DNA from 3 places in the Streptosporangium sp. G11 genome. Region 1 is predicted to be linked to each of the others. Evidence: predicted binding sites of a transcription regulator. Region 1 holds the regulator's gene; each other region holds the start of a gene.
What was found. The regulator HrcA, encoded in region 1, represses chaperone genes, less so after heat shock. The targets are predictions, from matches to a motif close to TTGGCACTCTCNNNNNGAGAGTGCCAA.
Positions count from the first base shown of each region.

Region 1 (7,843 bases):
GACAGCTCGGCGAGCGGGTTGATGCCCATCCGCTCCAGCACGTGCCCCGCCAGCGAGACGATGAGCCCCTCGTCGATCTCGACGCCGGACTCGTTGTTGACCTCGACGCTCATCGGCCGTTCACCGCTCCCCGCTCACCGCGTGACCGGTGCGTACCCCGCGACCCGATCCGCTTCCCGCGCCGGAGTCGCTCCGCGCTCATCGCTCGCCCACCGCTTCTCGACCGGCCGTCGGCCCGTCCGTTCTCATGATCTCCCCCGGGGGCGCTTGACCACGCCCTTGATCTGCTCCACGGCGCTGCTCTGGCGCTGCGTCTCGTCGTAACGCCCATACGCGTCCACGATGTCTCCCACCAGCTTATGCCGCACCACGTCCGCACTGGTAAGGCGGCTGAAGTGGATGTCGGGGATGCCCTCAAGGATGTCCTGGACGACCCTGAGGCCGCTCAGCGTGCCGTTCGGCAGGTCGACCTGGGTGACGTCACCGGTGACGACGATCTTCGAGTTGAAGCCCAGCCGCGTCAGGAACATCTTCATCTGCTCCGGCGAGGTGTTCTGCGCCTCGTCCAGGATGATGTAGGCGTCGTTGAGCGTACGGCCGCGCATGTAGGCCAGGGGGGCGACCTCGATCGTGCCCGCGGCCATCAGCCTGGGGATCGAATCGGGGTCGAGCATGTCGTGCAGCGCGTCGTAGAGCGGACGCAGGTAGGGGTCGATCTTCTCGTAGAGGGTGCCCGGCAGGAAGCCCAGCCTCTCGCCCGCCTCCACGGCGGGGCGGGTGAGGATGATCCGGTTGACCTTCTTCTCCTGGAGGGCCTTCACGGCCTTCGCCATGGCGAGGTAGGTCTTGCCCGTGCCGGCCGGGCCGATGCCGAAGACGACGGTGAACTTGTCGATGGCGTCGACGTAACGCTTCTGGTTCACGGTCTTCGGGCGGATGGTCCGGCCCCGCGAGGAGATGATGTCCAGGGACAGGACCTCTGCGGGCCTGTCGGAGGTCATCCGCAGCATGGCGATGCTGCGCTCCACCGCGTCGGCCGTGAGCTGCGCGCCGCCGCGGACGAGCTCGGACATCTCCTCGAAGAGCCGCACCACGGTGCTGCTCTCCTCGGGGCTGCCGGTGACGGTGATCTCGTTGCCGCGGACGTGGATGTCGGCACGGAAGGCACCCTCGATGACGCGCAACAGCTCGTCGCGCGAGCCCAGCAGGCTGACCATCGACTGATCGTCCGGAATAACCACCTTCGCCTGGGTCCGGCTGGCACCCCGGGACCTCTGCGGCGTTCTGCTGGAATCGTTTGTCTCGGACATGAGCGGGCCTTACGGCCTGTTCGCCTCCAGATATCGGCGCGGAACTTCACCGCCATGCTATCCGCGATCGTCGCGATCGCGCTTGCCGGTTTTCAGCCGGGCGGCCACTGCAGGCCGCGCCCGCCGAGCACGTGTCCGTGCACGTGAAAGACGGTCTGACCGGCCCCGGGACCGGTGTTGAACACCAGCCGGTAACCCGGCTCGACGATCCCCTCCTGCTGGGCGACCGCGTGCGCGGTCTTGATCACCTCGTCGGCCAGACCGTGGTCGGCGGCGGCCAGCGCCGCCGCGTCCCTGTAGTGGTCCTTGGGGATCACCAGCACATGGGTCGGCGCCTGGGGATTGACGTCGCGGAAGGCCAGCGTGCGATCGGTCTCGTAGACGATCTTCGCGGGAACCTCGCTGGCCACGATCTTGCAGAACAGGCAGTCGGCTTCGCTCACCATGCAGGCACCATACCGCCGAGGACGTTGTGAATCGGTGATGGTTCCCGTCCGCAAACAAAGATCCGCCCGGATATGGTGGGTGTGCAAAACTTCAACCACGACAGCCCTTTGCGCACAGCGATATCAGCAATATATGGCCGCCTGGCGAGGACACGACTGGGTCATGCCCCCTAATGAACCGGAAGAGCGTAAACCCTCTGGGAAGGCCAAGCGTCCCACTGATGTGACCACCGAGACCCTCGTGGCCGACAGGTCGCTCGGGGCGGTGCCCGTCGGATGGGATGCCGACATGGCCGTTACCGCGCTCTACAGCGCGCACTATCGGTCTCTTGTCCGTCTCGCCGTCTTACTCGTCCGCGATATGGCAACCGCGGAGGAGGTCGTGCAGGACGCGTTCGTCGCCATCCATGGCGCCTGGCGTCGACTGCGCGACACCGACAAGGCACTGGCCTACCTGCGACAGTCGGTCGTCAACCGATCACGTTCGGTGCTTCGGCACCGGGCGGTCGTCGAGAAGTACGCCCCCAAGGGCATGCCCGACGCGCCGAGCGCCGAGAACGGGGCGATCGGCGAGTTCGAGCGTTCCGCCGTCATCGAGGCGCTTCGCGGGCTGCCCGCACGCCAGCGGGAGGCCCTGGTCCTGCGTTACTACGGAGACCTGTCCGAGGCGCAGATCGCCCACGCGATGGGCATCAGCAAAGGCGCGGTCAAGAGCCACACGGCTCGCGGCATGGCCGCCCTACGAACCTCACTGGAGCAACTGTCATGACCGACTCCCCGGATGAGTACGGCGAGCTGCTTCGCCGCGCGCTCAGCGCGGAGGCGAACTCGGTCGTTCCCTCCCCGGACGGGCTGGAGATAATCCGCGGCCGCATCGAGCGGCGCGGGCTCCGCTGGCTGGTGTGGTGGCGCGCCGGGGCCTCCGTCGCCGGCGCGGTCCTCGTCGCGGCGACCGTCGTCATGGTGGTTCCCCAGTTCCGCGAGCAGGTGATCCCCCAGGTGAGCACCGAGGGGGTCAGGTACGCCGAGTCGACCCCTCCCGTCGACGGGTCCGCCACCTCACGCCCGCCGGCGCCCGCCTCGCAGCCGCCGTCCAACCATGCCCCGCTTCCGGCCGTCAGCAGGTCGGGTCCCGGCTCCACCATGCTCCCGCCGACGCCCACGGCGTCCAGGAGCACGACGCCCAGCACGAGACCGACCTCCAGGACGAGCCAGGCGTCGAGACCCCCCAGGCCGACGCCGGCGCCGACGCCCACCTGCCCCACCCCCCTCGACATCAGCCCCACCGTCGACCCCACCGGGATCATCAGGAAGTGCGAGGAGATCGAGGCGACACCGACGCCGACGAAGACGAGGCCACCGGCCCCCTCGGAGAGCCCGTGCTCGCCCGACGGGTGCGCGCCCTCGGGTGACGCGTCTCCCCCCATGCCCACGGAGGCGAGCACTCCGGCCCCGACCCCCGGCCAGAGTTAGCGCGACAACCGGTCACGGTGGCCCCTGACCGGTTTCTCCTCCCCCGCGCCGCGGATTTCCCGGGCCCCCGCGCGCGAACGGGTTCCCCAAGCCTTCGCAGCACGGGTTTCCCAAGCTTTCGTGGCACAGGTTTCCCGAGCCTTCGTGGCACAGGTTTCCCGAGCCTTCGTGGCACAGGTTTCCCGAGCCTTCGTGGCACAGGTTTCCCGAGCCTTCGCGACACGGATTCGCCGGACCCGCGAGCACCGGGAGGATGGCCGCCAAAGGGCGACCGTCCGCGCCATCGGTGACGAGGTGTTACCAGCGGCCACTGCGCGTCTGAAGCACCGCCGCCGCGACGACCCCGGCCGTCGAGGTGCGCAGCACCGTCGGCCCGAGCAGCGCCGGCACCGCCTTGGCCTCGCGGAACGCGGCGATCTCCTCCCCCGACACCCCGCCCTCGGGGCCGACCACCACGACGATGTCGCCGCCCGCGGGAAGGGGCAGGCCGGACAGCGGGGAGGCGGCCTCCTCGTGCAGCACGACACCCAGCGCCGCCGCCGACAGCAGACCGGCGACCTTCGCGGTGGACGCGAGCTCCGTCACCTCGGGCAGGTGGAAGCGGCGCGACTGCTTGCCCGCCTCGCGGGCCGTGGAGCGCCAGCGGGCCAGCGCCTTGGCCGCCCGCTCGCCCTTCCACTGGGTGACGCACCTGGCCGCGGACCAGGGGACGATCACGTCGACCCCCGCCTCGGTCATCATCTCCACGGCCAGCTCGCCCCGGTCGCCCTTGGGCAGGCCCTGGACCACGACCAGGCGCGGTGACGGCACGGGCACGTCGTGGCGGCGCAGCACCCGCACCCGGAGCGAGTCCTTGCCCGCCTCGGTCACCACGCACTCGGCGACGGAACCCGCCCCGTCGGTCAGGTCGAGCCGCTCACCCGCCCGCAGCCGCCGTACGGCCGCCGCGTGGCGTCCCTCGGGGCCGCCGAAGACGAACTCCGGCCTGGCCAGGTCGGCGGGCTCGGCCAGGAAGACCGGGACGGTCATGGGCCGTCGGGGCGGACCGCGTCGAGGCGACGCGAACCGGGGCCGGGCGGGACCGGGCGGCGCGACCGGAAACCGGCCGGAACCGGGCGACACGACCGGGAGCGGACCGGGGCGGGGCGCCCCGGCAGGGGGCGGCCCCGGCCGGGGTGACGCGATCGGGAGCGGGCCGGGTCAGCGGCCATTGAAGGCGTCCCGCAGGCGGGAGAAGAAGCTCTGCTGCCCGGGGGCGAACTTACCCGGCGGGCGCTCCTCGCCGCGGAGCCTGGCGAGCTCCTTCAAAAGCCCCTCCTGCTCGGCGTCGAGGCGGGAGGGGGTCTCCACGTTCACATGGATCAGCAGATCGCCGCGGCCCGTCTCGTTCAGCCGTTGCACGCCCCGCCCGTAGAGCGGGATCGTCTGCCCCGACTGCGTGCCGGGACGGATGTCGAGCTCCTCGGCGCCGTCGAGCGTCTCCATGGTCAGGATGGTGCCGAGCGAGGCTGCGGTCATCGGGATCTGCACGGTGCAGTGCAGGTCGTCGCCGCGCCTCTCGAAGATCTCATGGGGACGCTCGACGATCTCCAGGAACAGGTCGCCGGGCGGGCCTCCACCCGGGCCGATCTCACCCTCGCCGGCGAGCTGGATGTGGGTGCCGTCCTCGACCCCGGCCGGGATGCGGACCTTGATGGTCCGCCGGGTGCGGACCCGGCCGTCGCCGGAGCACTCCTGGCAGGGGTTGCGGATGATCGACCCGAAGCCGCCGCACTGGGGGCAGGGCCGGGAGGTCATGACCTGGCCCAGGAAGGACCGGGTGACCTGGGACACCTCGCCCCGGCCGTGACACATGTCACAGGTGTCGGGGTGGGTGCCGGCCGCGGCGCCGGAGCCCGTGCAGACCTCGCAGACCACGGCGGTGTCGACGACCAGCTCGCGGGTGGTGCCGAAGCCCGACTCGCGCAGGTCGAGCTCGACCCTGATGGTGGCGTTGCGCCCGCGGCGGGCGCGGGAACGGGGGCCTCGGCCGCCGCCGCCGGCCGCGCCGAAGAAGGCGTCCATGATGTCGCTGAACGGGAAGCCGGCGCCGAAGCCCCCGGCCCCCGCGCCGCCGCCCGAGGCGAACGGGTCGGCACCCATGTCGTACATCTGCCGCTTGTTGGAGTCGGACAGGACCTCGTAGGCCTGTGTGATCTCCTTGAAGCGTTCCTGGGTCTCGGGGTCGGGGTTGACGTCGGGATGCAGCTCGCGCGCCAGACGCCGGTACGCCTTCTTGATCTCTTCCGCACTGGCGTCGCGGCGCACCCCGAGGGTGCCGTAGTAGTCGCTCTTAGCCACTTTTCGTTGACCTCTTAGGATGCAGCCAGGATCTGGCTGACGTAGCGTGCCACCGCGCGCACCGCGCCCATCGTGACCGGGTAGTCCATTCGCGTCGGGCCCAGCACACCGAGCCGGGCCAGTTGCTTGTCCCCAGAACCGTATCCGGCGGCGACGATGGACGTGCCTTGGAGTCCGGTGTAGGGGTTCTCCGAGCCGATCCGCACGGTCAGCGCAGAAAGGTCGGAGGTCTCACCGAGCAGTCGCATGAGCACGACCTGCTCTTCCAGAGCCTCCAGCACGTCGCGGAGCCCGACGGTGAAGTCGGCTCCCGCGAGGTTGGCGGCTCCGGCAAAAACGATCTTCTCATCATGCCTGTCCACCAGGGACTCGAGCAGCACGGACAGGATAGTGGCCGCGAGGGGCCGGTCCTCCGTGGGGAGCCGCTCCGGCAGGTCGGCGACCTTGTCGGGGACGCTGGTGAGCCCGCATCCGTCGAGGGAGGCGTTGAGTATCGCGCGCAGATGGGCCACGCGCTGCTCGTCGACGACGTTGGGCAGCTCGACCACGCGCTGCTCGACCCTGCCGGTATTGGTGATCAGCACGAACATCAGCCGGCGCTCGCTCAGCGGCACCAGCTCGACGTGCCTGACCGTCGAGTGGGTCAGCGTCGGATACTGCACCACGGCGACCTGCCGGGTGAGCTGGGCCAGCAGCCGCACCGTCCGCATGACGACGTCGTCGATGTCCACCGCACCCGCGAGGAAGCTCTCGATGGCCTTGCGTTCCGCGCTCGACAGGGGCTTCACCTGCGAGAGCCGGTCGACGAAGAGCCGGTAGCCCTTGTCGGTGGGCACCCGGCCGGCACTGGTGTGGGGTTGGGCGATGTAACCCTGCTCCTCCAGCACCGCCATGTCGTTGCGGATCGTCGCCGGGGACACCCCCAGGTTGTGCCGATCCGCGAGGGCCTTTGAACCCACCGGCTCATTGGTGGACACGTAGTCCTCGACGATGGCGCGGAGCACGGCGAGCTTGCGGTCGTCGACCAACGTGGTCACCTCCCTGCCTGCGTTCAGAGGGAAACACGAGGTTTGGCACTCTGTGTTCCCGAGTGCCAAGTGTACGGCCCCCGTGCGGAAGGCGCGATAAGCAAGAGCTGCGGATGATGACGGCAAGCCGTTGTCAAGTCAACTGCTATCGCGATCCAAGCCGCACCCACCACAATTTGGGCATGTCCAACGATTTCGGTTCTTATCCGGGTGACGCCTCCCGCGGCCCCGGTCACGGCGGCCCCCAGCAGCCGTATGGTCAGCAGCAGTACGGCGGCCAGCAGCAGTACGGTCAGCAGCCCCCCTCCTACGGCTACGCGCCTCCCGGCTACGGCACCCCGCAGGGACCGCCGCCCACCGGGAAGATCAAGCCTGGTATCGGGTGGATCGTCGGGGTCTGGCTGCTCGCCCTGGTCAGCATCATCGTCGGCATCGGCGGCTTCGCCGGGGGCATCTTCAACGCGGTCACCGACGCGGCGCCGACGCAGACGTTCGCCCCCGGCGAGGCCGCGACGGTCAAGATCGACCCGGCGGACAAGCCGGCGATCTACGTCGCCACGGGCGGTCCCACCCAGTTCGAGTGCACGCTGAAGGGCGGCACCGGCACGCCCAGACTTCAGAAGCCGGACGTCCAGCAGACCGTCGCGGGGCCCGACGGCGTCGCCTGGGAGATGGGCCTGCGGGTCGGCGTGGACCAGGCGGGCGACTACCAGGTCCAGTGCTCCGCCGATCCCGCCGAGGGCACCAAGTTCGGCGTGGGCAAGGAGTTCGCCGCCGAATCGCTGGTGGGCGGGGTGGTCGCCCTGTTTGTGATCCCCGGCATCGGGATCCTGCTGGCCATCCTCGTGACGATCGTCGTACTGGTGAAGCGGAGCGGCGCCCGCAAGCGCCAGGCCGCCGCGGCGCCGGTGGGGCAGTGGGGACAGCCGGGACCCTACGGCAGGTGACGGTGGCGTTTGCTAGCGTCCCACCTGATCCCCGGCGAGAGAGGGTGGACGGTCGGTGATGTACGAGCGTGACGTTCTGGCGGGAGACTGGCGGCGCCCGCGCAGGGGGACGATCCCTCAGGTTCCCGCGGAGCTCGACCTGGTCGTCGAGGACGCCGACGGCGGCTTCTGCGGCGCCGTGGTGGCCTGCGACAAGGAGGCCGTCACCCTGGAGGACCGCTTCGGGCGCCGGCGGGTGTTCCCGCTGGAGCCGGCCGCGTTCCTCCTGGAGGGCAAGGTCGTGACGCTCGTACGGCCCG
Region 1 covers NZ_JBPJUQ010000002.1:87,103-94,945, forward strand. The annotation lists gene ybeY (rRNA maturation RNase YbeY) at 1-113, opposite strand, end outside; gene ACSDR0_RS02495 (PhoH family protein) at 246-1,310, opposite strand; gene ACSDR0_RS02500 (histidine triad nucleotide-binding protein) at 1,403-1,753, opposite strand; gene ACSDR0_RS02505 (SigE family RNA polymerase sigma factor) at 2,046-2,525, shown strand; gene ACSDR0_RS02510 (hypothetical protein) at 2,522-3,229, shown strand; gene ACSDR0_RS02515 (16S rRNA (uracil(1498)-N(3))-methyltransferase) at 3,527-4,258, opposite strand; gene dnaJ (molecular chaperone DnaJ) at 4,430-5,569, opposite strand; gene hrcA (heat-inducible transcriptional repressor HrcA) at 5,584-6,597, opposite strand; gene ACSDR0_RS02530 (hypothetical protein) at 6,780-7,544, shown strand; gene ACSDR0_RS02535 (DUF3097 domain-containing protein) at 7,603-7,843, shown strand, end outside.

Region 2 (7,843 bases), on a different contig from region 1:
TCGCCGGGCTGTCCTCGCTCTTCAGGTCGACGAAAGAATGGCGTCCATCGAATTGTGTCAGCTCTTATCAGCAGGTGAAGTGACGAGCCCCGCTGTATCAGCCTTTTTGTGGCGGGGAGGGAGGGTCACCATCCGCGACCCCCGACCGTAGGATGTCCAGCGACCGTGACCGCTGATGGGGGCCCGTGATGGCGCTGGACGAGACGACCGAGGACCTGGCCCGATCGGCAGCCCAGGGTGACCACCGAGCGCTCGGTGAGCTGCTGAAGCGGATCGAGCCCGCCGTGCTCAGGCACTGCGGCCGGATCCTTCCCTTCCGGCAGGACGCCGAGGAGGCCTCCCAGGACACCCTGCTCGCGGTGGCACGCAACATCGGCCGCTTCGAGGGGCGTGCCCGGTTCAGCACCTGGCTGCACATCGTGACCGCCAACTGCGCCAGGACCACCTACCGCTCGCTGAAGCGCCGCGCCGCCGAGCAGAGTTCCGACGAGCTGCCGCTGCAGAAGCCGGACGTCGCCCGGGTGAGCGTGATCGCCGGGTCCCGGCTGGACCTGCTCGACGCGATGGAGGCGCTGGAGGCCGAGAAGCCGGACCTGGCCCAGGCGCTGGTGCTGCGCGACATCTGCCAGCTCGACTACAACGAGGTGGCCGAGCAGCTCGGCATCCCGCTGGGCACCGCCAAGTCGCGCATCCACCAGGCGCGCAAGTACGTCCAGGGCGCCCTGGGCGACGCCTACGGCTTCTGACCGGCCGTCCGCCGCGTGCCTCGCGGCCTGCGGCCCGGCTCCGGTTGTCCGCTGGATAACACGCCATGTCTCGCTCAGTGAGACATGAGGTCAGGAGTGCGGTGTGGCGGGGTAGAGTGCTTAGGACCTGCGCGTCAGGTTTCCAACTGAATATTTGCTCATCCAGAGGGGTGGAGGGACCGGCCCTGCGAAGCCCCGGCAACCATCCCGGTTCAAGACTCGTGATCTGAACGAGGTCGGCCGGGACAGGTGCCAATTCCGGTCTGTGACCAGGGTGGTCCGCAGACGAAGATGAGGGAAAGGCCTCGCTTCATGGCGCTCGCAACCACTGAGAACACCACTACCACCTCCTCCGAGCGTGCCGACGACGCGCGCGACCGGCGCTTCGGCCCCGCTGTGGCCCTGTCCTGCAGGGAATGTGGTGCCCGCTACGACCTCGGTCCCAGCTTCGCCTGTACCGAGTGTTTCGGGCCCCTTGAGATCGCGTACGACTTCGGGCGTGTGACCCGGGAGCAGATCGCCGAGGGGCCGACCAACATCTGGCGCTACCGTTCGCTGCTGCCCGTCCCGGCGGACGTGGCCTCCAAGCCCAACATGGCACCGGGCTGGACCAAGCTCGTCAACGCCGGAAACCTGGCCCGGGAACTGGGCATCCGCTCCCTGCACGTGAAGGACGACTCCGGCAATCCCACGCACTCCTTCAAGGACCGCGTGGTGGCCATCGCCGTCGAGGCGGCCCGCAACTTCGGGTTCCACACCCTCTCCTGCTCCTCGACCGGAAACCTGGCCGGCGCCGTGACCGCCGCCGCCGCGCGGGCCGGGCTGGACGCCTGCGTCTTCATCCCCTCCGACCTCGAGCAGGCCAAGATCGTCATGGCCTCCGTGTACGGCGGCAGGCTCATCGGCATCGAGGGCACGTACGACGACGTGAACCGTTTCTGCTCCGAGCTCATCGGTGACGAGATGGGCGACCAGTGGGGCTTCGTCAACGTCAACCTCCGGCCGTACTACGCGGAGGGCTCCAAGACGCTGGCCTACGAGATCGCCGAGCAGCTCGGCTGGCGCATCCCCGACCAGATCGTCATCCCGGTCGCGTCGGGCTCGCAGCTCACGAAGATCGACAAGGGCTTCAAGGAGCTGATCGCGCTCGGTCTGGTCGAGGACAGGCCCTACAAGATCTTCGCGGCCCAGGCTGAGGGATGCTCCCCGGTCTCCGCCGCCTACAAGGCGGGCCACGACGTGATCCGCCCGGTCAAGCCGAACACGATCGCCAAGTCGCTGGCGATCGGCAACCCGGCCGACGGCCCGTACGTCCTGGACATCGCCCGCCGCACCGGCGGCGCGGTCGAGGACGTCACCGACGCCGAGATCGTCGACGCGATCCGGCTGCTGGCCAGGACCGAGGGCATCTTCGCCGAGACCGCCGGAGGCGTCGTCGTCGGGGTGCTGCGCAAGCTGGTCGCCTCGGGCAGGCTCGACCCCGACGCCGAGACCGTGGTCCTCAACACCGGCGACGGTCTCAAGACCCTCGACGCGGTGGCCGCGGAGGCGCGACCGACCGCGGTGATTCGGCCTTCTCTTGACGCATTCCGTGCGGCTATCGCCTAGAAATCGTGAAAGGTACTGAATTATGAGCGTTTCTGTGCGGATTCCGACGATTCTCCGGACTTACACCGGTGGTGCCGCCGAGGTGAACGGAGAGGGGGAGACCCTGCGCGATGTTCTTCAGAAGCTCGACGCGGACTTCCCGGGGATCGGCGCCCGGATTCTTGACGAGGCGGGAAAGATCCGACGTTTTGTCAACGTCTATGTGGGGGATGAGGACGTCCGTTTTGTCGACAACCTCGACACGGCCACGCCCTCCGGTGTTCAGGTCTCCATCATCCCGGCGGTGGCCGGAGGCTGATTCTCCCGCCCCTGCGCGGCCCTGACCGCATCCGCAGCGCCTCAGGGGCGCCCGTCACCCCACGGCACCCGCCCGGCTCCGGCCGGGCGGGTGCCGTCTTTTATGACGCAACCTCACATTTGAGGCGAGGATGGATAATGTAACCCTTGTCTAACTAATAGTGATGGCGAAACTTTGCTCTCGTACTAAAAGCTCTTGTAAAGAGGTAGTTTGGTGCTTGACTCTGTTGCCCTACCGCTTCCCACAGGTATGGTCGGAACGATCGACGGGGCGAAGTCCGTCCCGGAGATTGAGGACTTCGCGAGAGGAATGGGCGTCGTCCTTAAGACCAGTAAGAGGAGTCGCAAGTGGCGCAGGGCACCGTCAAATGGTTCAACGCGGACAAGGGCTACGGCTTCATCGCGGTAGACGGTGGTAAGGATGTGTTCGTCCATTACTCCGCGATCATGATGGATGGCTACCGTGCCCTCGAACAGGGCCAGCGGGTCGAGTTCGAGATCACCCAGGGCCAGAAGGGTCCCCAGGCGGAGTCCGTGCGGGCGGTCTGACGTAGCCGTTTCGTGAATTCGCAGGGAAGAGCCGGTTGATCCCGCGGTATCGCAGTCCGCTGGATCCTCACCGCCTAGGCCCGGCTCGCCCCCCCCATCGGCGAGCCGGGCCTTCGTGTCGCACGGGCCGCGGAGTCGTGCGCGGCGGAGTCGTACGCGCGCACGAAGGTCGTACAGCTTCGCGCAGAGGTCGTACGGGATGTGAGAAAAGGTGCGAAACGCGCCGGTGTGACACGGAACCCACCGGCGTGACGCGGGCCGCGCCGATGGTGACGTGTCGCGTACGCCGACGTGACGCGGTATCTACGCAGGCATGACGCGGAGCCGACGTCCCTCACCACGCGGCCCAGGTCAACGGATCGTGGCTTGCACTCGTCGGGGTAGAGTGCTAAACACATTGTTGGCACTCACGCATAGAGAGTGCCAATCCTGGATCGAGGCGATGGGGCCCGCCGAACGGAGTCGTGGGCCCACATGCCGTCGCGGGCGTCGGCTCGGTCCGGTGTAAGCCACCCTGTCTCTGGGAGGTCTAGCCGTATGGCAGCCAAGATGATCGCGTTTAACGAGGACGCCAGGCGCGGTCTCGAGCGCGGTATGAACCAGCTCGCGGACGCCGTTAAGGTGACCCTCGGCCCCAAGGGCCGTAACGTCGTTCTGGAGAAGAAGTGGGGCGCCCCCACCATCACCAACGATGGTGTCTCCATTGCCAAGGAGATCGAGCTCGAAGACCCGTGGGAGAAGATCGGGGCCGAGCTCGTCAAGGAGGTCGCCAAGAAGACCGACGATGTCGCCGGTGACGGCACCACCACCGCCACCGTGCTCGCTCAGGCTCTCGTACGTGAGGGTCTCCGCAACGTCGCCGCCGGCGCCAACCCGATGTCCCTGAAGAAGGGCATCGAGGCCGCCGTCGAGCGCGTGTCGGAGGAGCTGTCCAAGCTTGCCAAGGACGTGGAGACGAAGGCGCAGATCGCCTCCACCGCATCCATCTCCGCGGGCGACCCGCAGATCGGCGAGATGATCGCCGAGGCGATGGACAAGGTCGGCAAGGAAGGCGTCATCACCGTCGAGGAGAGCAACACCTTCGGCCTCGAGCTTGAGCTCACCGAGGGCATGCGCTTCGACAAGGGCCTCACCTCGATGTACTTCGTCACCGACCCGGAGCGTATGGAGGCCGTCCTCGACGACCCCTACATCCTGGTCGTCAACTCGAAGGTCTCCGCCAACAAGGACCTGCTCCCGGTTCTCGACAAGGTCGTGCAGGCCGGCAAGCCGCTGCTGATCATCGCCGAGGACGTCGAGGGCGAGGCCCTGGCCACCCTGGTCGTCAACAAGATCCGCGGCCTGTTCCGCTCGGTCGCCGTCAAGGCGCCGGGCTTCGGTGACCGTCGCAAGGCCATGCTGGGCGACATCGGCATCCTGACCGGTGCCCAGGTCATCAGCGAGGACCTCGGTCTCAAGCTGGAGTCCACCACCCTGGACCAGCTCGGTCGTGCCCGTCAGGTCATCGTCACCAAGGACGAGACCACCATCGTCGACGGTGCCGGCGACCCCGAGCAGATCGCCGGCCGGGTCAACCAGATCCGCGCCGAGATCGAGAACACCGACTCCGACTACGACCGCGAGAAGCTCCAGGAGCGTCTCGCCAAGCTGGCCGGCGGCGTGGCCGTCATCAAGGCCGGTGCGGCGACCGAGGTCGAGCTCAAGGAGCGCAAGCACCGCATCGAGGACGCCGTTCGCAACGCGAAGGCGGCCGTCGAGGAGGGCATCGTCCCCGGCGGCGGCGTGGCGCTGCTGCAGGCCGGCGCCAAGGCGTTCGACAAGCTGGAGCTCTTCGGCGACGAGGCCACCGGTGCCGCGATCGTCAAGAAGGCTCTGGAGGAGCCGCTCAAGCAGATCGCCGTCAACGCCGGCCTTGAGGGCGGCGTCGTCGTGGAGAAGGTGCGCAACCTTCCCCCGGGTGAGGGCCTCAACGCCGCCACCGGCGAGTACGTCAACCTGTTCGAGACGGGCATCATCGACCCGGCCAAGGTGACGCGTTCCGCTCTGCAGAACGCGGCGTCCATCGCGGCGCTGTTCCTCACCACCGAGGCCGTCATCGCCGAGAAGCCCGAGAAGGCCGGAGCCGCCCCCGCCATGCCCGGCGGCGGCGACATGGACTTCTAAGTCCACGCGCTTTCGAAAAAGAGGCGACCCCGAAGTGCTGGGGCCGCCTCTTTTTGTCGTGTCTCCCCGTGTCTCCCTGCGTCTCCCCGTGTCCGTCACCGGGCTCCCCGCCCGGCCCCCGCTCCCGTCGCCGCGCGACGGCCGGTGCGCGGGCCCGAGGCTAGCCGAGCTGCGCGGGCAGCGGCCGGGAGTGCAGGACGGTCAGGGAGGTGACCGCGCGGGTCAGGACCACGTAGAGGCGGGCCAGGCCCCGGGGTTCCGCGTCGACGATGTCGGCGGGTTCGGCCACGATCACGTGGTCGTACTCCAGGCCCTTGGCCAGGGAGGCCGGGATGACCAGGAGACGGTGGTCCTCGACAGTGTCGGGGCTCAGTACCCGGTGCTCCAGGTGGGCCAGGGCCCCGGACGCGGCGCCCACCGAGGCGTCGGGGACGATGACGCCGATCGACCCCTCGCGGGCGAGCGCCTCCTCGGCGGCGCGGGCCAGCGACGCGGCCAGGTCGGGCGCCCGGCGCACCGACAGGGAGCCCGCGCCGGGCCGCAGTGACCGGGGGGCGGCCAGGTCGGGGGCGACGGAGGGCAGCAGCCTGGCCGCGTAGTCGAGGACCTCGCGGGGCACGCGGAAGCCGAGGGTCAGCTCGGTGACCGCGCCGCCCTCGAAGCCGAGATGGGTCAGGACCTCGGTCCAGGAGCGGGCGGACCAGGGCGTGGTGCCCTGCGCGAGGTCGCCGAGCACGGTGGCCGAGCCGGTGCGGCAGCGCCGCCCCAGGGCCCGCAGCTGCATGGCCGACAGGTCCTGGGCCTCGTCCACGACCAGGTGGCCCAGCGGGGTGGTCCGCTCGATCATGTCGGCCAGCTCGTCCATCAGCGCGCCGTCGGCCGCCGACCACTTGGCCGAGCGGAAGGACTTGGCGGGCTTCGCCCACAGCAGCAGCGACTGCTCCTCGGCCGTGAGGTCGTCCTTGGCGGCGGCGGCGAGGAAGGCGGGGTCGCTGAACAGCCGGTGGAGCACCTGCTGCGGGGTCAGCTTGGGCCAGACCAGGTCCACGAGCTGCTTGACCGGCTTGGACCTGGCCACCGCGTCCTGCACCCGGTCGTCGGGCGACTCGCCGCGCTGCTCCATCCGGACGAGCACCAGGTGGGCGAGGCGCTGGGCGAGCGTGGCGCGCCCCGGGCCGTAACGGGTGGTGCCGCGCAGCGCGGCGACGATCTCGCGGACCTCGTGGTCGGCCACCCGGTAGCGGTTGATCCCCTTGGTGAACAGCACGCCCTCGATGGGCTTGACGACGTGCATCCACAGGGCGCGCCCGAGCACGGGGACGATCCTGGCGTCGCCCTTGATCGTGCTCGTGGCGGGGTCCTCGGGGGTGGAGTGGTCACCGAGGATTCCGGCGGCCGTGGTCTGGTCGACCTTGACCTCGCCCAGGGCGGGGAGCACGGAGGAGATATAGGAGAGGAACGCCCGGTTCGGGCCGACGATCATCACCCCCGACCTGGCGAGCCGCTCGCGGTGGGTGAAGAGCAGGTAGGCCGCCCGGTGCAGGCCGACGGCGGTCTTCCCGGTGCCGGGGGCGCCCTGGACGCACACCGTCTGCCCCAGGTCGGAGCGGACGATCTCGTCCTGGTCGGGCTGGATCGTCGCGACGATGTCGCGCATCGGGCCCGAGCGCGGGCGCTCGATCTCCTCGGTGAGGATCCTGCTCTGGGCCAGGGCGGCACCGCCCTGGTCGAGGCGCTCGTCCTCGTAGGCGGTCAGGTCGCCGCCCCGGTAGCCGAACCTGCGGCGCAGGGCGACGCGCATCGGGTCGGACGGGCTGGCCTGGTAGAAGGCCCGCGAGACCGGGGCCCGCCAGTCGATGACCAGGGGGCGGCTGCTGTCGTCGTGGACGTGCCTGCGCCCGACGTAGACCGTACCGGGAAGGTCGTCTCCCGCCTGGCGGTCGAGGCGGCCGAAGAACAGGGGCGTGCCGGAGTGGTCGGCGAGCGCCTCGACGCGCTGGTCCAGCAGCGCCTGCAGGATCTGCTGGGAGACCCAGTCTCCGGCGGCGTCGGAGGAGAGGGAGCGGGCGTGCTCGCGCATCGCGCGAAGCGCCGCCCTGGAGGTGGCGAGGTGCTCGCGCTCGGCGGCGAGGATCCGGGCGGGGTCGTCGGTTATGTCGGGGGCCAATTGATGTGCGGGCACGCTGAAGCGCCTCCCATTCGGTAAACGGAGGTGGTGGTCATCGGGCAGCGAATCGACCAGCCTAGCGGCGGTCCCCCCGCGTCTCAAAAGGATTAACGGCGGACTGGGAGGCGGTGGCCGCGGGTACCCCAACGATCGTGCGGATCTCGCCTGTCATCCCGGTCGTCGCCACTCTTCTCCTGGCCGCGCTCTGGGGGTTTTCTGTGTTCGCGGGCTGGGGGTTCGAGGCCTTCTGTTCCGACCGCGGCTGCGCGGAGAGGCTGGGCGGGGTGGTCAGGCTGTCGTCCCTGTTCGCGGT
Region 2 covers NZ_JBPJUQ010000014.1:144,009-151,851, reverse strand. The annotation lists gene ACSDR0_RS16795 (RNA polymerase sigma factor) at 189-746, shown strand; SAM riboswitch class I at 902-1,044, shown strand; gene thrC (threonine synthase) at 1,059-2,354, shown strand; gene ACSDR0_RS16785 (MoaD/ThiS family protein) at 2,377-2,652, shown strand; gene ACSDR0_RS16780 (cold-shock protein) at 3,000-3,200, shown strand; gene groL (chaperonin GroEL) at 3,738-5,363, shown strand; gene ACSDR0_RS16770 (HelD family protein) at 5,524-7,545, opposite strand; gene ACSDR0_RS16765 (hypothetical protein) at 7,683-7,843, shown strand, end outside.
Region 2: a site for HrcA is predicted at 3,601-3,627, ahead of groL (chaperonin GroEL). Genes of this name have one in related genera too.

Region 3 (7,843 bases), on a different contig from region 1:
CGACCCTGGCGCCGACCTGCTCGATCCTGCCGCTCGTCAGATCCACCTTGCCGTTGACCTGCTCGACGGCGGCGAGCATCCGGTCGGCGGCCGTGCCGACGGCCTGCTGGACGCTCGCCGCCAGGTCGAGCATGCCCGCCTCGATGCGCCCGGTGCGCTGGGAGAGGTCGGCCAGGGCCCTGTCCAGGCGGCTGAAGCGGTGCGCCGCGACGCCCATGTCGGCCTGGAGCCTGCCGAGGTGCTCGGCCAGCTGCCGCACCTGCTCGTCGAGGCCCTGGGTGCCGTCCGAGATCGCCCGCAGGCGGGTGAGCGCCTCGTCCACGCTCTCGCCCACGGCGCCGAGATCGGTCCACAGGCTCGGCAGCTCGCCGAGGGGGGTGACCCGGTCGCGGACGGTGTCGACCCGGCGGCCGAGGGAGTCGACCCGCTCGCCGACGGCGTCGACGTGGTCGCGTACCGCCTCGACGTGCTGGGCCAGGCCCTCGGCCCAGGAGGGCGGGCGGGCCGCGATGTCGTCCAGGCGCCCGTGGACGGACTCCAGCGTGCCGTTCAGCCCGCCGATCTCGCGCTCCCTGACCTCGCGCAGCAGCCACTCCATGCCCTCCAGGCGCTGCCGGATCTCGTCGAGCACGGCGCCCTGGGTCCGCTGCTCGTAGACGTGGTCCTGTGCCGCGCGGGCGAGGAGCTCGCGCATCCGGTCGGAGATGGCGGTCTGGCTGCCTGCCTGGAGCAGGGTGTGGTCGGAATGATCCACCGAGAGCTCCTTCACTCGCCGACGCTCAGCCGCGCGGTTGGATTTGATGGGATTTGCCAATGAACGAGATGAAACCGCAGGTGAGAGAGAACTCCCGCCTGGCAACCCTAGCCTCTGGATCAAGGTTTTCCGGCAGCGAAAATAAAAGAAAGGAATTGCCGGATGGCTGGAAGAATTGACTGTTTTGGCTGGTCAGCCAGGGCCGATCCGCCGGTCAGCCGGGACTGCACACGAAGGCGAACGGCCGTTCGCCGATTCGGGTGAGAATGACCACCGCGGATTCACCGCCGGAAAGCCGGAGGTCTTTCCTGAGGCGGTCGACGTCCACCGCGGAGCCGCGCTTCTTGATCGTCACATTGCCCGCGCCGCGCTCGCGGAGAGCCGCCCGCAGCCGCTTGAGCGAGAACGGCAGCGTCTCGTGGACCTCGTACCGCGACGCCCACGGCGTCGGTGCCGCGGCGTCGCCGGTGATGTAGGCGATCTGCGGGTCGAGCAGGCGCCCGCCGACCGCCGCGGCGATCTCCGCGACCAGGTGGGCCCGGATCGCCGCGCCGTCCGGCTCGTAGATGTAGCGGCCCGCGGGGCCGGTGGCGGGATCGCCGAGGGCGGGGTCGGGCGTCATGGTGGCGCCCGACGGCAGCATCGTGGCCCTGCGCGCCGTCTCGCCCGCCAGCGTGCCGCACCAGATCACGGCCTCCTTGACGTCGCCCCTGTACGAGACCCACTCGGCCTCCGCGCCCTCGGGGACGAACTCGTACGGGATGCCGGGGGCGACCTTCAGGCAGGCGGCCCCGGCGCGGGCCACCATCTCCAGCACGGCGGGCCAGGGGGGCGAGTAGCCCATCGGGTCGAAGGTCCGGCCCCGCGCCGTACGGCGCGCGGGGTCGGCGAACAGGACGTCGAAGGCGGCCGGGTCCAGCGTGGAGGCGTCGGCGGCACGGACCGAGACCCGGTCGCCGAAGCCCAGGGCGTCCGCGTTGGCCTGGGCGATCGCGGCGGTCAGCGGGTCGGTGTCGACGGCCTCGACGGAGCAGCCGGCCCTGGCCAGGGCGAGGAGGTCGCCGCCGATGCCGCAGCAGACGTCGGCGACCCGCGAGCCCGCGGGGACGCGCCGCGCCCTGTGGTCGGCGACCTCGCGGCGGGTGGCCTGTTCCAGGCCGGTCCGGGTGAAATACATGAGATCGGCGTCGGCCCCGAACTTCTCCCTCGCGCGCAGCCGGAGCGTGGCCTGCGTGAGCGCGGCGGAGGTCAGGTCCGCGTCGTAGATCTTTCTCAACCTCGTCACCGCCGCCACCGGATCGTCGCCGGCGGTCTCGGCCGCCGCGCCCAGGGCCTCCTGGCCGCGCGGAGACAGGAGCTCCCGGAATGCGTCGAGATTCACATCACCCGACGCTACCCCCTCAGCCGTAGGGCTTCGCGAGGGGCTTCCACCTGGCTTGACGTTCGCGTGAAGCGCAGAAGGGGTGCTTCGTGTTGACTGTCAAGCCCACCTTGCATACTGTTCCGTATTGGCACTCTCCCGGTGAGAGTGCCAAATACATGCGACGAGGCAGGTCTGACACCCGCGACGGCAGACCGCTGGTCGCCTCTTCTAGATCGTTCACATCTGAAGGGGAGGTCCGACGTGACGACCGCCACCAAGGTTCCCGTTAAGCCGCTCGGCGACCGCATTGTGGTCCAGCCGCTTGAGGCCGAGCAGACCACCGCTTCCGGTCTGGTCATCCCGGACACCGCCAAGGAGAAGCCGCAAGAGGGCAAGGTCCTCGCGGTGGGTCCCGGCAACTGGGATGAGGAAGGCGAGAAGCGGATTCCGCTCGACGTCAGCGAGGGCGACGTGGTCCTCTACAGCAAGTACGGCGGCACCGAGGTGAAGTACAACGGCGAGGAGTACCTCGTGCTCTCCGCCCGTGACGTGCTCGCCATCATCGAGAAGTAATTCTCAACTTCACAAAGATGACGTATCGAGCCCCGGGTCGCGAGAGCGCCCGGGGCTTTGATGCGCCGACGTACTTATAGAGAGGATTGTCATGCCGAAGATCCTGTCGTTCGAGGAGGACGCGCGCCGAGCTCTCGAGCGCGGCGTGAACGCTCTCGCGGACGCGGTCAAGGTGACGCTGGGCCCGCGTGGCCGCAACGTCGTCATCGACAAGAAGTTCGGTGCGCCGACCATCACCAACGACGGCGTCACCATCGCCCGCGAGGTCGAGCTGGAGGCGCCGTACGAGAACCTGGGCGCCCAGCTGGCCAAGGAAGTGGCGACCAAGACCAACGACGTCGCCGGTGACGGCACGACCACCGCGACCGTCCTGGCCCAGGCCATGGTCCGCGAGGGTCTGCGCAACGTGGCCGCCGGAGCGCAGCCGCTCTCCCTCAAGCGCGGCATCGACATCGCGGCCAAGGCGGTCAGCGACCGGCTGATCGAGTCGGCCCGCCCGGTCGAGGACAAGAAGGAGATCGCGAATGTCGCGACGATCTCCGCGCAGGACGCCAAGATCGGCGAGCTGATCGCCGAGGCGTTCGACAAGGTGGGCAAGGACGGTGTCATCACCGTCGAAGAGTCCAACAGCATGGGCCTGGAGCTCGAGTTCACCGAGGGTCTCCAGTTCGACAAGGGTTACCTGTCGCCCTACATGGTGACCGACCAGGAGCGCATGGAAGCGATCCTGGAAGACCCCTACATCCTGATCACCCAGGGCAAGATCGCCTCTGTCTCGGACTTCCTGCCGCTGCTTGAGAAGATCGCGCAGACGAAGAAGGCCCTGCTGGTCATCGCCGAGGACGTCGAGGGCGAGGCCCTCGCGGTCCTCGTCACGAACAAGATCCGTGGCACCTTCACCTCCGTCGCCGTCAAGGCGCCGGGCTTCGGCGACCGCCGCAAGGCCATGCTGCAGGACATCGCCATCCTCACCGGTGGCCAGGTCGTCAGCGAGGAGATCGGCCTCAAGCTGGAGCACGTCGGCCTGGAGGTGCTGGGCACCGCCCGGCGCGTCGTCATCACCAAGGACTCCACCACCGTCGTCGACGGTGCGGGTGAGGCCTCGGCGATCGCCGACCGCGTCAAGGAGATCAAGCTCGCCATCGAGCAGTCCGACTCCGACTGGGACCGTGAGAAGCTCCAGGAGCGTCTCGCCAAGCTCTCCGGCGGTGTCTGCGTGCTCAAGGTCGGCGCGGCCACCGAGGTGGAGCTGAAGGAGAAGAAGCACCGCCTGGAGGACGCCATCTCGGCGACGCGTGCGGCGATCGAGGAGGGCATCGTCTCCGGCGGTGGCTCCGCGCTCATCCACGTCTCCAAGGTCCTCGACGACCTGGGCCTGAGCGGCGACGAGGCGACCGGTGTCTCCATCGTCCGCAAGGCGCTCGTCGAGCCGGCCCGCTGGATCGCGGAGAACGCCGGTCTCGAGGGCTACGTCGTGACGGCGAAGGTCACCGAGCTGTCCGTCGGCCAGGGCTTCAACGCCGCCACCGGCGAGTACGGCGACCTGATCGCCCAGGGCGTCATCGACCCGGTCAAGGTCACCCGCTCGGCCGTCCAGAACGCCGCCTCCATCGCCGGCATGCTGCTGACGACCGAGGCCCTCGTGGTGGACAAGCCCGAGGAGGAGGCCCCGGCCGCCGGCGGCCAGGGTCACGGCCACGGTCACGGCCACTGATCCCCCACCCCGGTTCCGCACGGCTCGCGTCTCCCAGGAGGCGCGAGCCGTTCGCGTTTTGCGGTAAACCAAAAACGATCTCAAGCGTCACGCGGGGCGGAAGGCCAAACACGGTTCTAACGAATAGCCGATGTATTTGGCAATCGAATGAAATATTTGCACATTCTGTAGTCGTTGCCGTCGCCGTTTGATTACGCGCCGTTATCTCCGCCTCAATGTGACCAATCCGTAGCCGTTTGCGATGACGACAGTCACTATCAGGGCGGGCATCATGCCTAACGTGACCGAGGGATGCGTCGCCGACGCCAAAAATGGGGTGAGGCTTGCGACGAGGTCTGATGGGGTCGCCCATAGGGATGATCTCAAGGATCTGACGAGCCTCGCCGTTCAGGGGGATCGCACCGCGATCGAATCTCTGATCGCGCAACTGCGGCCGATGGTCGTCCGATATTGCCGTGGTCGTCTGGGCCGGGTTTCCGGTCAGTATCACATCGCGGACGACGTGGCCCAGGAAGTATGCATAGCGGTGCTGTCCGCACTGCCCCGCTACCGTGACATGGGACGCCCGTTCGCGTCCTTCGTCTTCGGCATCGCGTCTCACAAGGTGGCCGACGCGCTGCGCAGCTCCGTACGATCCGCCGTGCCCACCCAGGATCTTCCTGACGGGCCCGACGAGGGTCCGGGGCCGGAGGAGACCGTGGTGCGTTACATCGAGGCCGAACACGCCCGCCGGCTGCTGTCGAGGCTGCCGGACAACCAGCGCGAGCTACTCATGCTTCGAGTGGTGTCGGGCCTTTCCGCCGAGGAGACCGGTAATGTACTTGGCATGTCACCAGGTGCGGTTCGCGTGGCCCAGCACAGGGCGCTGGCCCGGCTACGAGCGATGGCGGAGCTGGAGTCGATAGCTTGACCGCGGAGCTGTCGAGCAGGGGGCGCGAGCGAAAGCCCGAACCGCGGGACGGGGCTCGCGACGACCCGGAGCGAGAACGATCATGACAACGGTTCACCCGCGACGTCCGGCTCGCAGATACGGGCCGGACGAGGACCCGGCGGTAGCCGGGACCGACGAACTCCTGGAGGCGCTCTCCGGCAGGACGCCCGTCTCCACCTCAGACGTCGCGGTCGCCCTGCTGGCGGCCCTGGTCGACGACGTGGATCAGCGGTGTTCCTCGGTGTCGATCACGCCGTCCACGTAACCACGGGCGTATTCCCAGCTCACGTAGTCGGTGGGGTTGGGCTGGTAGGCGGGCTCGTGCACCTGGGGCTGGCCGTTCTCGATCATCTGGCGCAGGTTCCCGCGCAGCAGCTCCCAGTCGAAGTAGTGCTGCTCCCCGCATTCGGGGCAGTCGAGCACCAGGCCCAGCACACCTTGGGGCTCCAGCAATGAGCGGAAGACCTCCACGTCGGCGAGGTCGGTCATGGCCTCGTCGCGCTCGTCCGTCGTCAGTGGCTCGGGATCGTCGGGATCGCCCAGCGCCGCCGCCGGGTCGTCGGGGTCATCCGCGAACGGGTCGCGAGGGACATCGTCGAGCACGATCCCACCTTATGGCCTGGATGTGACAGACAGGTTCCGAACTGCACGAGTAGGACGCTTCAGGGCGGTACGGGCAGGTCAGCGGCCCGGTGGCACGGGCGGCGAGAGGCCCTAGACGAGCCAGCCGCGCCGGGAGGCCTCCACCCCGGCCTGGAAGCGCGACTGCGCCCCCAGCTCGGCCATGGCGTCGGCGAACCTGGCGCGCACCGTGCGGACCGAGACCCCCAGCTGCCGGGCGATCATCTCGTCGGGGACGCCCTGAGCGGCCAGCCGCAGCACCCGGACCACCCCGTCGTCGCGGTAGGTCCAGGGCAGGCGGGCCGCGCGGGCCCACAGCTCCTCGAAGAGCGAGCGCAGCGAGGCCACCACGACGGGAGCCCTGACCAGGTGGAAGTTGTAGGCGTTCTCGGGAAGCGCGCCGCCCCACTGGGCGGGCATGCCCGCGGCGTCGTCCCCCGCGACGAGGAACCAGCTCGGCAGCGTGTCGAGGGTGCGTACCTCGGCTCCCGCCTGTTCGAACTGGTCCAGCTTGTCGCGCAGGCCGGGGATCTCCAGCGTGTGGACCGGGATGGCGACCCGGCAGGAGAGCAGGCCGGCGCGCTGGGCCCCGATCCACTGGTCGGCGTAGCGGTGCGCGAAGTCGCTCATCGTCCGCCTGTCGGGGATGCCCGACAGCAGTTTCAGCGGCGGGGACTGGACGGCCATGCCGATCACGCTCTCGTAGAGCTCGTCGGCCCCTCCGACCAGGTCCACGGAGAACTGGCCGCTCTGGTAGTCGCGCCCCGCGTCGTACTGGTGGATGAAGCCGCGGATCGAGCCGAGCACGGTGTCGATCCTGCGGCTCTCGGCGGCCAGCCGGTCCAGCCTCTCCGCGATCAGATGGCCGAGGGCCGCGGCCGGGTGGCGGGCCAGGTATTCACCTCCCTGCTCGTCGACCACGCCCAGCCGTACCAGGGTGGCCAGCTCGCGGCCGAGCAGGTCGGGCGAGCCGTTGGTGGCCTGGGCGAGTTCGGCGCAGGTGGCGCGGTGCAGGCGCAGGACCGCGTTGTAAAGGGCCGTCTGGGCCGGGGTGAGCCCCAGGGTTTCCAGCGGATCGGGCAGTGCGGGTGTGTCGGTGCGCATCAGCGAGGGACTCCTGCAGGTGACACGGGTCTGGCGAGGATAACCCGGCGAATCATCCCTGTCCGGGCGTTGCTCCTACTGGCATGCCGTGGTGTGCAGCTTCGTGCAATTGCACGTTTGGACATTGCAAGAGGAACGCAACGTGACGCACTCTTGACGCAGCGTCGGCAGCAGGCGCGGGTCACGCCGCCATCCGGATGCGGAGGGGGGTTCGGTTGGCGTCAAGGCATCTCCGCGCCGATGCCGATGCCGGTGATCCGGGGGGCCGAGCGGGTCACCGACCGCTCGGTCCCCCGCTTTTCCCCCGGGTCCTCGGGGGCCCGTCTTTCCCCCGGGCCCCCCGGGACCCGTCCTCCCCAGGACCTCCGCGCCTCGTCTTTCCCCCTGGGTCCGCCGGGTTTGGCGTCAGACTCTAAACTGTGATCCGGGGGTCGGCGCCTTTCCCCGTCATGAGAGCGCCGCGGCAGGAGGGTTGCAGATGGCCAAGTTCACCGAGCCGGGGCTCACGTTCGACGATGTGCTCCTTGTTCCCGCGTATTCGGACCTGCAGCCGGGGCAGGCCGACACCACCACGCGGTTGTCGCGGGGCATCACCCTGCGGATCCCGCTGGTCTCCGCGGCGATGGACACGGTGACCGAGGCCCGCATGGCGGTGGCGATGGCACGCCAGGGCGGCATCGGCGTCCTGCACCGCAACCTGTCGATCGAGGACCAGGCCCAGCAGGCCGACCTCGTCAAGCGCTCCGAGGCCGGGATGGTCACCAACCCGGTCACCTGCTCCCC
Region 3 covers NZ_JBPJUQ010000009.1:74,498-82,340, reverse strand. The annotation lists gene ACSDR0_RS11950 (hypothetical protein) at 1-754, opposite strand, end outside; gene ACSDR0_RS11945 (class I SAM-dependent methyltransferase) at 969-2,135, opposite strand; gene groES (co-chaperone GroES) at 2,379-2,690, shown strand; gene groL (chaperonin GroEL) at 2,782-4,404, shown strand; gene ACSDR0_RS11930 (sigma-70 family RNA polymerase sigma factor) at 4,676-5,314, shown strand; gene ACSDR0_RS11925 (anti-sigma-D factor RsdA) at 5,397-5,600, shown strand; gene ACSDR0_RS11920 (DUF5319 family protein) at 5,561-5,938, opposite strand; gene ACSDR0_RS11915 (LuxR C-terminal-related transcriptional regulator) at 6,050-7,060, opposite strand; gene guaB (IMP dehydrogenase) at 7,539-7,843, shown strand, end outside.
Region 3: a site for HrcA is predicted at 2,263-2,289, ahead of groES (co-chaperone GroES). Genes of this name have one in related genera too.